DNA from 2 places in the Pseudomonas sp. BJa5 genome. Region 2 is predicted to be linked to the other one. Evidence: predicted binding sites of a transcription regulator. Region 2 holds the regulator's gene; the other holds the start of a gene.
The links. The regulator FliA, encoded in region 2, starts transcription of late flagellar genes. The targets are predictions, from matches to a motif close to CTAAAGTTTNNNNNNNNNNNGCCGNTAA.

Region 1 (4,623 bases), on a different contig from region 2:
CGCTCCAGGTCGAAGTCGCTCTGGTACTGGCCCTCGTGGTCGGCCTGCCAGAACTCCAGGAACGAATCGCGCACCAGGTGGCCGTTGCCGTCATAGACGTTGCCGAACACCAGGATGTGCTCGCCCGGCGCATCTTGGCGGGCCAGGCGGTTCCAGATTTCCTGGTCGCGGGTCGGGTTGCCGGCGGCCTCCAGGGCCAGGCCGATATGCACGTAGGGGCCGGCGGTCTGCGAAGGGGTTTCCGGCAGCAGTTGAATAGGCATGGTCACCTCCTCAGCGGTTTTCGAAGTGGGTCTTGCGCTGGCCGCGCAGCACGATGTCGAAGCGATAGGCCAGGCAGTCCATGGGGTTGGCGTTGCTCATGTCCAGGCGGGCGATCAGGCTCTGGATCGCCTCGGGGTTGGCAATCGACTTGACGATCGGGCACATCGGAATCAGCGGGTCGCCTTCGAAATACAGCTGGGTGATCAGGCGCGTGGCAATCGACGGACCGCTGATCGACACATGGATATGCGCCGGACGCCAGTCGTTCGGGCCATTGCGCCATGGGTATGGGCCCGGCTTGATGGTGCGGAAGCTGTAGAAGCCTTCGCTGTCGGTCAGGGCCCGGCCCACGCCGCCGAAGTTGGGGTCCAGCGGTGCCAGGTAGCGGTCGTTCTTGTGCCGGTAGCGACCACCGGCATTGGCCTGCCAGATTTCCACCAGGGTGTGCGGGATCGGCTTGCCGTACTGGTCGCAGACGCGGCCGGCAACGATGATCCGCTCACCGATGGGCAGCCCGCCGTTGTTGAAGTTGAGCAGCAGGTCGTGGTCGTTGGCGCCGAACTTCAAATGGGAAAAATCCGGGCCGGTGCTTTCGCTGATCGACTGCGGAATGCTCACCAGCGCCTGGCGCGGGGAACGGGCGATGGAGGTTTTGTAATCCGGGGTAAAGGCCTTGGGGTGCCAGTTGCGATCACGGATAGCGAAGCGACTGGTGTCTTGTGCAGACATGCCGTTCTCCTGTCTTGGAATTATGGGTGAACCTGGTCGTGGCAGGTGTGCTTGCAGTTTCGGGTATGCAGGCCCCGGTGAATATTGAAAAGAAACCACCAATACATAACCAAACGGTTATCCAGGCTTCAGTAATCTGACAGAGCGTCCCTGGCTGAACTAATCTTTTAGCTCACGTTTCCAGGCTTGGGAGAGCGCTCATGCAATGGCGAAAAGGCAGGCGTAGCGACAATGTGGTCGATGCCCGTGGCGAGGGCGGTGGCGGCATGCGCTTCGGCGGCGGCAAGGGCCTGAGCATCGGTGCGATCCTGTTGATCGTCGGCATCGGCTGGATCACCGGCCAGGACCCGTTGCAGATCCTCGGCCAGCTGGCCGGGCAGATGGGCCAGCAAAGCGCGCCGGTCAGCACCGGCACCGGCACCGGCAAGGCGCCACCGGTCAACGATGAACAGGCCGAATTCGTCGCCTCGATCCTGGGCGACACCGAGGACACCTGGCGGGCGATCTTCGCCCAGGGCGGGCGCCAGTACAAAGATCCGACCCTGACCCTGTTCAGCGGCCAGATCAATTCGGCTTGCGGCTTTGCCTCCTCGGCGGTGGGCCCCTTCTATTGCCCGGCCGACCAGAAGGTCTACCTGGACATGACCTTCTTCCGCGAAATGGAGCAACGTTTCGCCGCCGCCGGCGACTTCGCCCAGGCCTATGTCATCGCCCACGAAGTCGGCCACCACGTACAGACCCTGCTCGGCGTCTCGGCCAAGGTCCAGGCCGCACGCCAGCGCGGCGAACGCATGGAGGGCGACAACGGCCTGCTGGTGCGCCAGGAATTGCAGGCCGACTGCCTGGCCGGGGTCTGGGCCTACCAGGCGCAACAACGCCTGAACTGGCTGGAACCGGGCGACATCGAAGAAGCCCTGAACGCCGCCAACGCCATCGGCGATGACCGATTGCAACAGCAAGGCCAGGGCCGGGTAGTGCCCGACTCCTTCACCCACGGCACCTCGCAGCAGCGTGTGCGCTGGTTCAAGACCGGCTTTGCCAAGGGCGACATCAACCAGTGCGACACATTCACCGCCCGCGCCTTGTAATCCCTCCTGCCCGCCCACGGCAGCCCTGGTGGCCTGCCGTGGAAAAACCCGGTTACGACCGCTGATCATTTTTTGCTGAAAAAGCGTTTCAGCTACGGGCCGGGCCGCCGATAACCCGTGCTCACGTACATCGGCTGGCCATCAAGAACAACAATCTTCCAGCGATATGGATAACGACGCACTACGTTCCTGGAGGATTGCATGAACAGCTGGTTTGCCAACATCAGCGTCAACCTGAAACTCGGCCTGGGCTTCGGCCTGGTGCTGCTGCTCACCGGCCTGCTGGCCCTCACCGGCTGGAACAGCATGAGTGGCCTGATCGATCGCAGTAACTGGATGAGCGACATCACCCAGCTCAACAGTGACCTGACCAACCTGCGCATTACCCGCCTGCAGTACATGCTGACCAACGGCGACGATGCCACCGCCGGCACCGTGCAGGTCAAGCTCAACGCCTTCAGCGAACAGCAGCAGAAGCTGCTCAAGAGCTTCAAGAGCCCGGAAAACGTCAAGTTGCTCCAGGAACTGGGCCAGGTCATCGACGCCTACCAGGTGTCGATCAACAAGATGCGCAGCGGCTACAAGGCCAGCCTCGCCGCCCGCGACGGGATGAACCTGGCCGCCGCGCGCGCCATCGAACTGATCGAGGCGATCAACCGCGACATCCTCGCCCTGCCCGAAGGCAGCGCCAGCCGCCTGGAGCAGTTCCGCAGCGTCACCCAGGCCAAGGAGCAACTGTTGCTGGTGCGCCTGGCGGTGCGCAGCTACATCGCCGATATCAGCAGCGAATCCGAACAACTGGCGCTGCGCCAGCTCGATGCCGCCCTGGCCGAAATCGCCAGCCTCAATCGCCAGATGCCGGGCGAAGCGGCGCGCATCCAGCAGTTCGAAAGCGCCGTGCTGGCCTACCGCGATGCCGTGCGCCAGTTCCGCGATGCCACCGCCGACATCGCCGTCGCCCGCCAAGAGATGACCGTACAGGGAGCCAGCATCGTCAAGATCAGTGACACGCTGTACACCATCCAGCTCGAACGTCGCGACAGCGAAAGTGTCCAGGCCCGTACCCTGCAACTGACCGCCACCCTGCTGGCGCTGCTGGTCGGCGTGCTGGCCGCGGTGATCATCACCCGGCAGATCACCCGTCCGCTGCGCGAGACCCTGGCGGTGGTGGAGAAGATCGCCGCCGGCGACCTGACCCACGACCTGCGCGTCACCCGCCGCGATGAACTGGGCGTGCTGCAGCAAGGCATCCAGCGCATGGGCTCGACCCTGCGCGACCTGATCAGCGGCATCCGCGATGGCGTCACCCAGATCGCCAGCGCCGCCGAGGAACTGTCGGCGGTGACCGAGGAAACCAGCGCCGGGGTCAACAGCCAGAAAGTCGAGACCGACCAGGTCGCCACCGCCATGCACGAAATGGCCGCCACCGTGCAGGAAGTCGCGCGCAATGCCGAGCACGCCTCTGCGGCCGCCACCGATGCCGACACCCAGGCCCGTGCCGGTGATCAGGTAGTAGCCGAGGCGATCAGCCAGATCGAACGCCTGGCCGAAGAAGTGCACCGCTCCACCGAGGCCATGGGCGAGCTACAGAAGGAAAGCCAGAAGATCGGCAGTGTCATGGACGTGATCAAGTCGGTCGCCGAGCAGACCAACCTGCTGGCCCTGAATGCCGCGATCGAAGCGGCCCGTGCCGGTGAGGCCGGACGTGGTTTTGCCGTGGTCGCCGACGAGGTGCGCGGCCTGGCCCAGCGCACCCAGAAGTCCACCGAAGAGATCGAGGAACTGGTAGCCGGCCTGCAGAGCGGTACCCAGCAAGTGGCCAATGTGATGCTTGGCAGCCGCAACCTGACCGACAGCAGCGTCGAGCTGACCCGCAAGGCCGGTGCCTCGCTGGAGAGCATCACCCGCACGGTGTCGAATATCCAGTCGATGAACCAACAGATCGCCGCGGCGGCCGAACAGCAGAGCGCGGTGGCCGAGCAGATCAGCCGCAGCATCATCAATGTGCGCGATGTGTCGGAACAGACGGCGGCGGCCAGCGACGAGACGGCGGCCTCCAGTGTGGAACTGGCGCGGTTGGGCAACCAGTTGCAGACTATGGTCAGCCACTTCCGCGTTTAAACGCATCGCGGGGCAAGCCCGCTCCCACTGGTCCATGGTGCAATCCGGCCCCGTGGGAGCGGGCTTGCCCCGCGATCAGGTTGAAACCTTACTTGACGACCTGCCCCACCCCGCGCCCACGCGGATCGGAAGCCGTTTCCAGCGCCGCGCCATTGACCCGGATCGCCTGGATGTCACCCATCTCCCAGCCCTGGTCCTCCAGGGTGTAACCCATCTTCTTCAGCTCATCCGCGACCTTGCCGGTCAGCGGCGCATAGGCGTCGAAGTAGATGGTGTCCTTGGGCAGCAACTGGTGATGCACACGCTGCGCGGCCACGGCTTTTTCCAGCGGCAGGTTGTAGTCGTACAGGTTGTTCAGCACCTGGAAGATCGAGGTGAAGATCCGCGAACCACCCGGCGTACCCAGCACCAGGGTGACCTG
Region 2 (4,623 bases):
CACCACCTTGCCACCCCGGGCCTTGCCCGAGGCTTCGCGTTCTTCAGGGGTTTCGATGCCGTGGTCGACGGCATTGCGCACCAGGTGCACCAACGGGTCGGCCAGGGCCTCGACGAGGTTCTTGTCGAGGTCGGTTTCTTCACCGACCAGCTCCAGGTTGATCTCTTTCTTCAACTGCCGGGCCAGGTCGCGAACCAGGCGCGGGAAGCGCCCGAAGACCTTCTTGATCGGCTGCATGCGGGTCTTCATCACCGCGGTCTGCAGGTCGGCGGTGACCACGTCGAGGTTCGACACCGCCTTGGACATGGCCTCATCGCCGCTGTTCAGGCCCAGGCGCACCAGGCGGTTACGCACCAGCACCAGTTCGCCGACCATGTTCATGATCTCGTCCAGGCGCGCGGTATCGACCCGCACGGTGGTTTCCGCTTCGCTGGCGGCCTTGTCGGCAGCCGGAGCGGCCTGGCGCGCAGGGGCTGGCGCTGGGGCCTTGGCCGGTGCAGCGGCAGGTGCTGGCGCAGCTTGTGGCTTGGCCGCAGCCGGTGCGGGTGCCGGCTTGGCAGCTACAGCCGCGGCTGCGACCGGAGCTGCGGCAGCGACGCTGTCGGGCGCGAACTTGCCCTTGCCGTGCAGCTCATCGAGCAGCGCTTCGAACTCGTGCTCGGTGATGTGATCGTCGGCCGCGGCCGCTGCCGGCGCCTGGGCCGGTGCCGCAGCAGCGGGCAAGGCGTCGACGGCGAAGGTGCCCTTGCCATGCAACTGGTCGAGCAGTGCCTCGAATTCGTCGTCGGTGATCTCGTCGCTGTCGCTCTGGGCCGCCTCCGGCGCAGGCGCCGCTGCAGGCAGCCCCTCGGGGGCGAACTGGCCCTTGCCGTGCAACTGGTCGAGCAGCGACTCGAATTCGGCATCGGTGATTTCATCGCTGGCGGCGGCAGGTGCCTGCGCCTGTGCTTCAGCTTCGGCCTTGACCGCATTGAGCGAGTCGAGCAGCTGTTCGAATTCGGTGTCGGTGATGTCCGCTTCGGCGGGTGCCACCGGCGCTGCCTCGACCACCGGCTCAGGCGCCGGTGCCTGCTCGGCGCCACCCGGCTCGGCCAGGCGCGACAGCGCCGCCAGCAGCTCGGGCGTGGCCGGGGTGATGTCAGTGCGCTCACGCACCTGGCCGAACATGCTGTTGACCGTGTCCAGGGCTTCCAGGACCACATCCATCAGCTCGGCGTCGACGCGACGCTCACCCTTGCGCAGGATGTCGAAGACGTTCTCGGCGATGTGGCAGCACTCCACCAGCTCGTTGAGCTGGAGGAAGCCGGCGCCCCCTTTTACAGTGTGAAAACCGCGAAAGATCGCATTGAGCAGGTCGGCATCATCCGGACGGCTTTCCAGCTCGACCAGTTGCTCGGACAGTTGCTCAAGAATCTCGCCGGCTTCTACCAGAAAATCCTGGAGGATTTCTTCATCGGCGCCGAAGCTCATTAAACGTGCTCCCTAAAAACCCAGGCTGGACAGCAGATCGTCGACATCGTCCTGACCGGACACGACGTCTTCACGCTTATCGGCATGAATCTGCGGACCTTCACCCCGAGTCGGATGTTTTTCTTGATCTTTTTCAGCACGCAGCTGCTGGTGGTCGTGTTCGATACCGGCAAAACGGTCGACTTGACTGGCCATCAGCACGAGCTTGAGCAGATTGCTTTCTACTTCGGTGACCAGTGCGGTGACGCGCTTGATCACCTGACCGGTCAGGTCCTGATAGTCCTGAGCCAGCAGAATGTCGTTGAGGTGGCCGGCGACCTTGCGGTTGCCCTCCTCGCTGCGCGTCAGGAAACTGTCGACGCGCCGGGCCAGCTCGCGAAACTCCGGCGCCGCCACTTCGCGACGCATGAAGCGCTGCCAGTCGACGCTCAAGGCCCGGGCTTCGTCGCCGAGCTCATTGAGCACCGGTGTGCTGGCCTCGACCAGGTCCATGGTGCGGTTGGCCGCGCCCTCGGTCAGCTTGACCACATAGGACAGGCGTTCGGTGGCGTCGGTGATCTGCGACACTTCCTCGGCCTGCGGCATGTGCGGGTCGATCTGGAAACTGACGATCGCGCTGTGCAGCTCGCGGGTCAGTTTGCCGACTTCCTGGTACAGGCCACGGTCACGGGTCTGGTTCAGCTGATGGATCAGTTGCACCGCGTCGCCGAATTTGCCGCGCTCGAGGCTGTCGACCAGCTCCTGGGCATGTTTTTTCAGCGTCGACTCGAACTCGCCCAAGGATGAATGTGATTGCTCCATAGCGCCCCCGTGGCGAGTCTTAGCTGTTCACGCGCTCGAAGATCTTCTCGATCTTTTCTTTGAGCACCTGTGCGGTGAACGGCTTGACCACATAGCCGTTGACGCCGGCCTGGGCCGCTTCGATGATCTGCTCGCGCTTGGCCTCGGCAGTCACCATCAGCACCGGCAGGTGCTTGAGGCGTTCATCGGCGCGCACTTTGCGCAGCAGGTCGATACCGGACATGCCGGGCATGTTCCAGTCGGTCACGAGGAAATCGAAATGACCGCTTTCGAGCATCGGCAACGCGCTGTTGCCGTCATCGGCTTCCTGAGTATTGGTGAAGCCCAGGTCGCGCAGCAGGTTCTTGATGATCCGCCGCATCGTCGAGAAATCGTCGACGATGAGGATTTTCATGTCTTTGTTCAATTAGACCTCCAAGCAGTCTTAGACGCGCTCAGCACTGAACGCGCATTCAATCAATTCGGGTAATGCCTTTCGCGACTGCATCGAACCTGGGTTCAACGCGCCCGCCATTCTCCCAGGCGACTGCGCAGACGCGCCGCGCACTGGCTGTGCAACTGGCTGACACGTGACTCGCTGACCCCCAGCACCTCGCCGATTTCCTTGAGGTTCAGCTCCTCGTCGTAATACAGCGCCAGTACCAGGCGCTCGCGCTCCGGCAGGTTGGCGATGGCCTCGGCCAGGGCCTTCTGGAAGCGTTCATCTTCGAGGTCGCGCGAAGGCTCGAGCTGGGCACTGGCGCCATCCTCGTGCAGGCCTTCATGCTCGCCGTCCTGCAACAGGTCGTCGAAGCTGAACAGGCGGCTGCCCAGGGTGTCGTTCAGAATCCCGTAGTAATCATCGAGACTCAATTGGAGTTCGGCAGCAACCTCGTGATCTTTAGCGTCGCGGCCGGTTTTTGCTTCAATGGCGCGAATCGCGTCACTGACCATGCGGGTGTTGCGGTGCACCGAGCGCGGCGCCCAGTCGCCCTTGCGCACTTCATCGAGCATTGCTCCGCGGATCCGGATACCGGCATAGGTTTCGAAACTGGCACCCTTGCTCGCGTCGTACTTGTTGGCGACTTCGAGCAGGCCGATCATCCCGGCCTGGATCAGGTCCTCCACCTGCACACTGGCCGGCAAACGTGCCAGCAAGTGATAGGCGATGCGCTTGACCAGCGGCGCGTAGCGCTCGATCAATTCGTATTGGGCATCGCGTGAAGCCTTGCAGTACATTCGGTATCCGCTGGCATTCATAGCACAGGTCCCGCGCTGGTCGGTTGCACCAGACGCTCGACGAAAAACTCAAGGTGGCCACGCGGATTGGCAGGCAGCGGCCAGCTGTCGACCTTCTGGGCGATGGCCTTGAACGCCAGCGCGCACTTGGAGCGCGGGAAGGCTTCATAGACCGCACGCTGCTTCTGCACCGCCTTGCGCACGCATTCGTCGTAAGGCACCGCACCGACGTATTGTAGGGCCACGTCGAGGAAGCGATCCGTGACCTTGGTCAACTTGGCGAACAGGTTGCGCCCTTCCTGCGGGCTTTGCGCCATGTTGGCCAGGACGCGGAAACGGTTCATGCCGTAGTCGCGGTTGAGCAGTTTGATCAGTGCGTAGGCGTCGGTGATCGAGGTCGGTTCGTCACACACCACCAACAGCACTTCCTGGGCGGCGCGCACGAAGCTGACTACCGAGTCACCGATACCCGCAGCGGTGTCGATCACCAGCACATCGAGGTTGTCGCCGATTTCGCTGAAGGCCTGGATCAGGCCGGCGTGCTGGGCCGGCGCCAGGTGCACCATGCTCTGGGTGCCGGACGCAGCCGGCACGATGCGCACGCCGCCCGGCCCCTGCAGCAATACGTCGCGCAGTTCGCAGCGGCCTTCGATCACATCGGCCAGGGTCCGTTTCGGGGTCAGGCCCAGCAGAACGTCGACGTTGGCCAGGCCCAGGTCGGCGTCCAGCAGCATGACCCGACGGCCAAGCTCTGCCAGCGCCAATGACAGGTTCACCGACACGTTGGTCTTGCCGACGCCACCTTTGCCGCCAGTTACGGCGATCACCTGTACGGGATGCATGCTACCCATGTTTGTTCATTACCTTGTCTTGCTTAGACCGAGGCCACATGAACGGCTGCGCTTTCAACACCTGAAAAATGCATGGCAGACCATCTATGCAGATACTTTGCAACGTCTTCACAATCACCTCAGCCGACACGTTTGCCGGAGCTGTGGTAGAGATCAGCGAACATATCGGCCATGGCCTCTTCGCTGGGCTCATCCTGCATCTGCACGCTGACGGCGCGGCTGACCAGCTGGTGGCGGCGCGGCAGGTGCAGATCGTCAGGAATGCGTGGCCCATCGGTTAGAT

Region 1: M2D63_RS19615 (methyl-accepting chemotaxis protein) is a predicted target of FliA. The motif match lies at 2,168-2,195, and genes of this name have one in related genera.

What each region holds. Positions count from the first base shown of each region.
Region 1 covers NZ_JALRNG020000036.1:19,342-23,964, forward strand. The annotation lists gene pcaG (protocatechuate 3,4-dioxygenase subunit alpha) at 1-263, opposite strand, end outside; gene pcaH (protocatechuate 3,4-dioxygenase subunit beta) at 274-993, opposite strand; gene M2D63_RS19610 (neutral zinc metallopeptidase) at 1,194-2,081, shown strand; gene M2D63_RS19615 (methyl-accepting chemotaxis protein) at 2,283-4,202, shown strand; gene ggt (gamma-glutamyltransferase) at 4,291-4,623, opposite strand, start outside.
Region 2 covers NZ_JALRNG020000053.1:3,523-8,145, reverse strand. The annotation lists gene M2D63_RS23415 (chemotaxis protein CheA) at 1-1,470, opposite strand, end outside; gene M2D63_RS23410 (protein phosphatase CheZ) at 1,483-2,271, opposite strand; gene M2D63_RS23405 (chemotaxis response regulator CheY) at 2,291-2,665, opposite strand; gene fliA (RNA polymerase sigma factor FliA) at 2,770-3,510, opposite strand; gene fleN (flagellar synthesis regulator FleN) at 3,507-4,340, opposite strand; gene flhF (flagellar biosynthesis protein FlhF) at 4,460-4,623, opposite strand, start outside.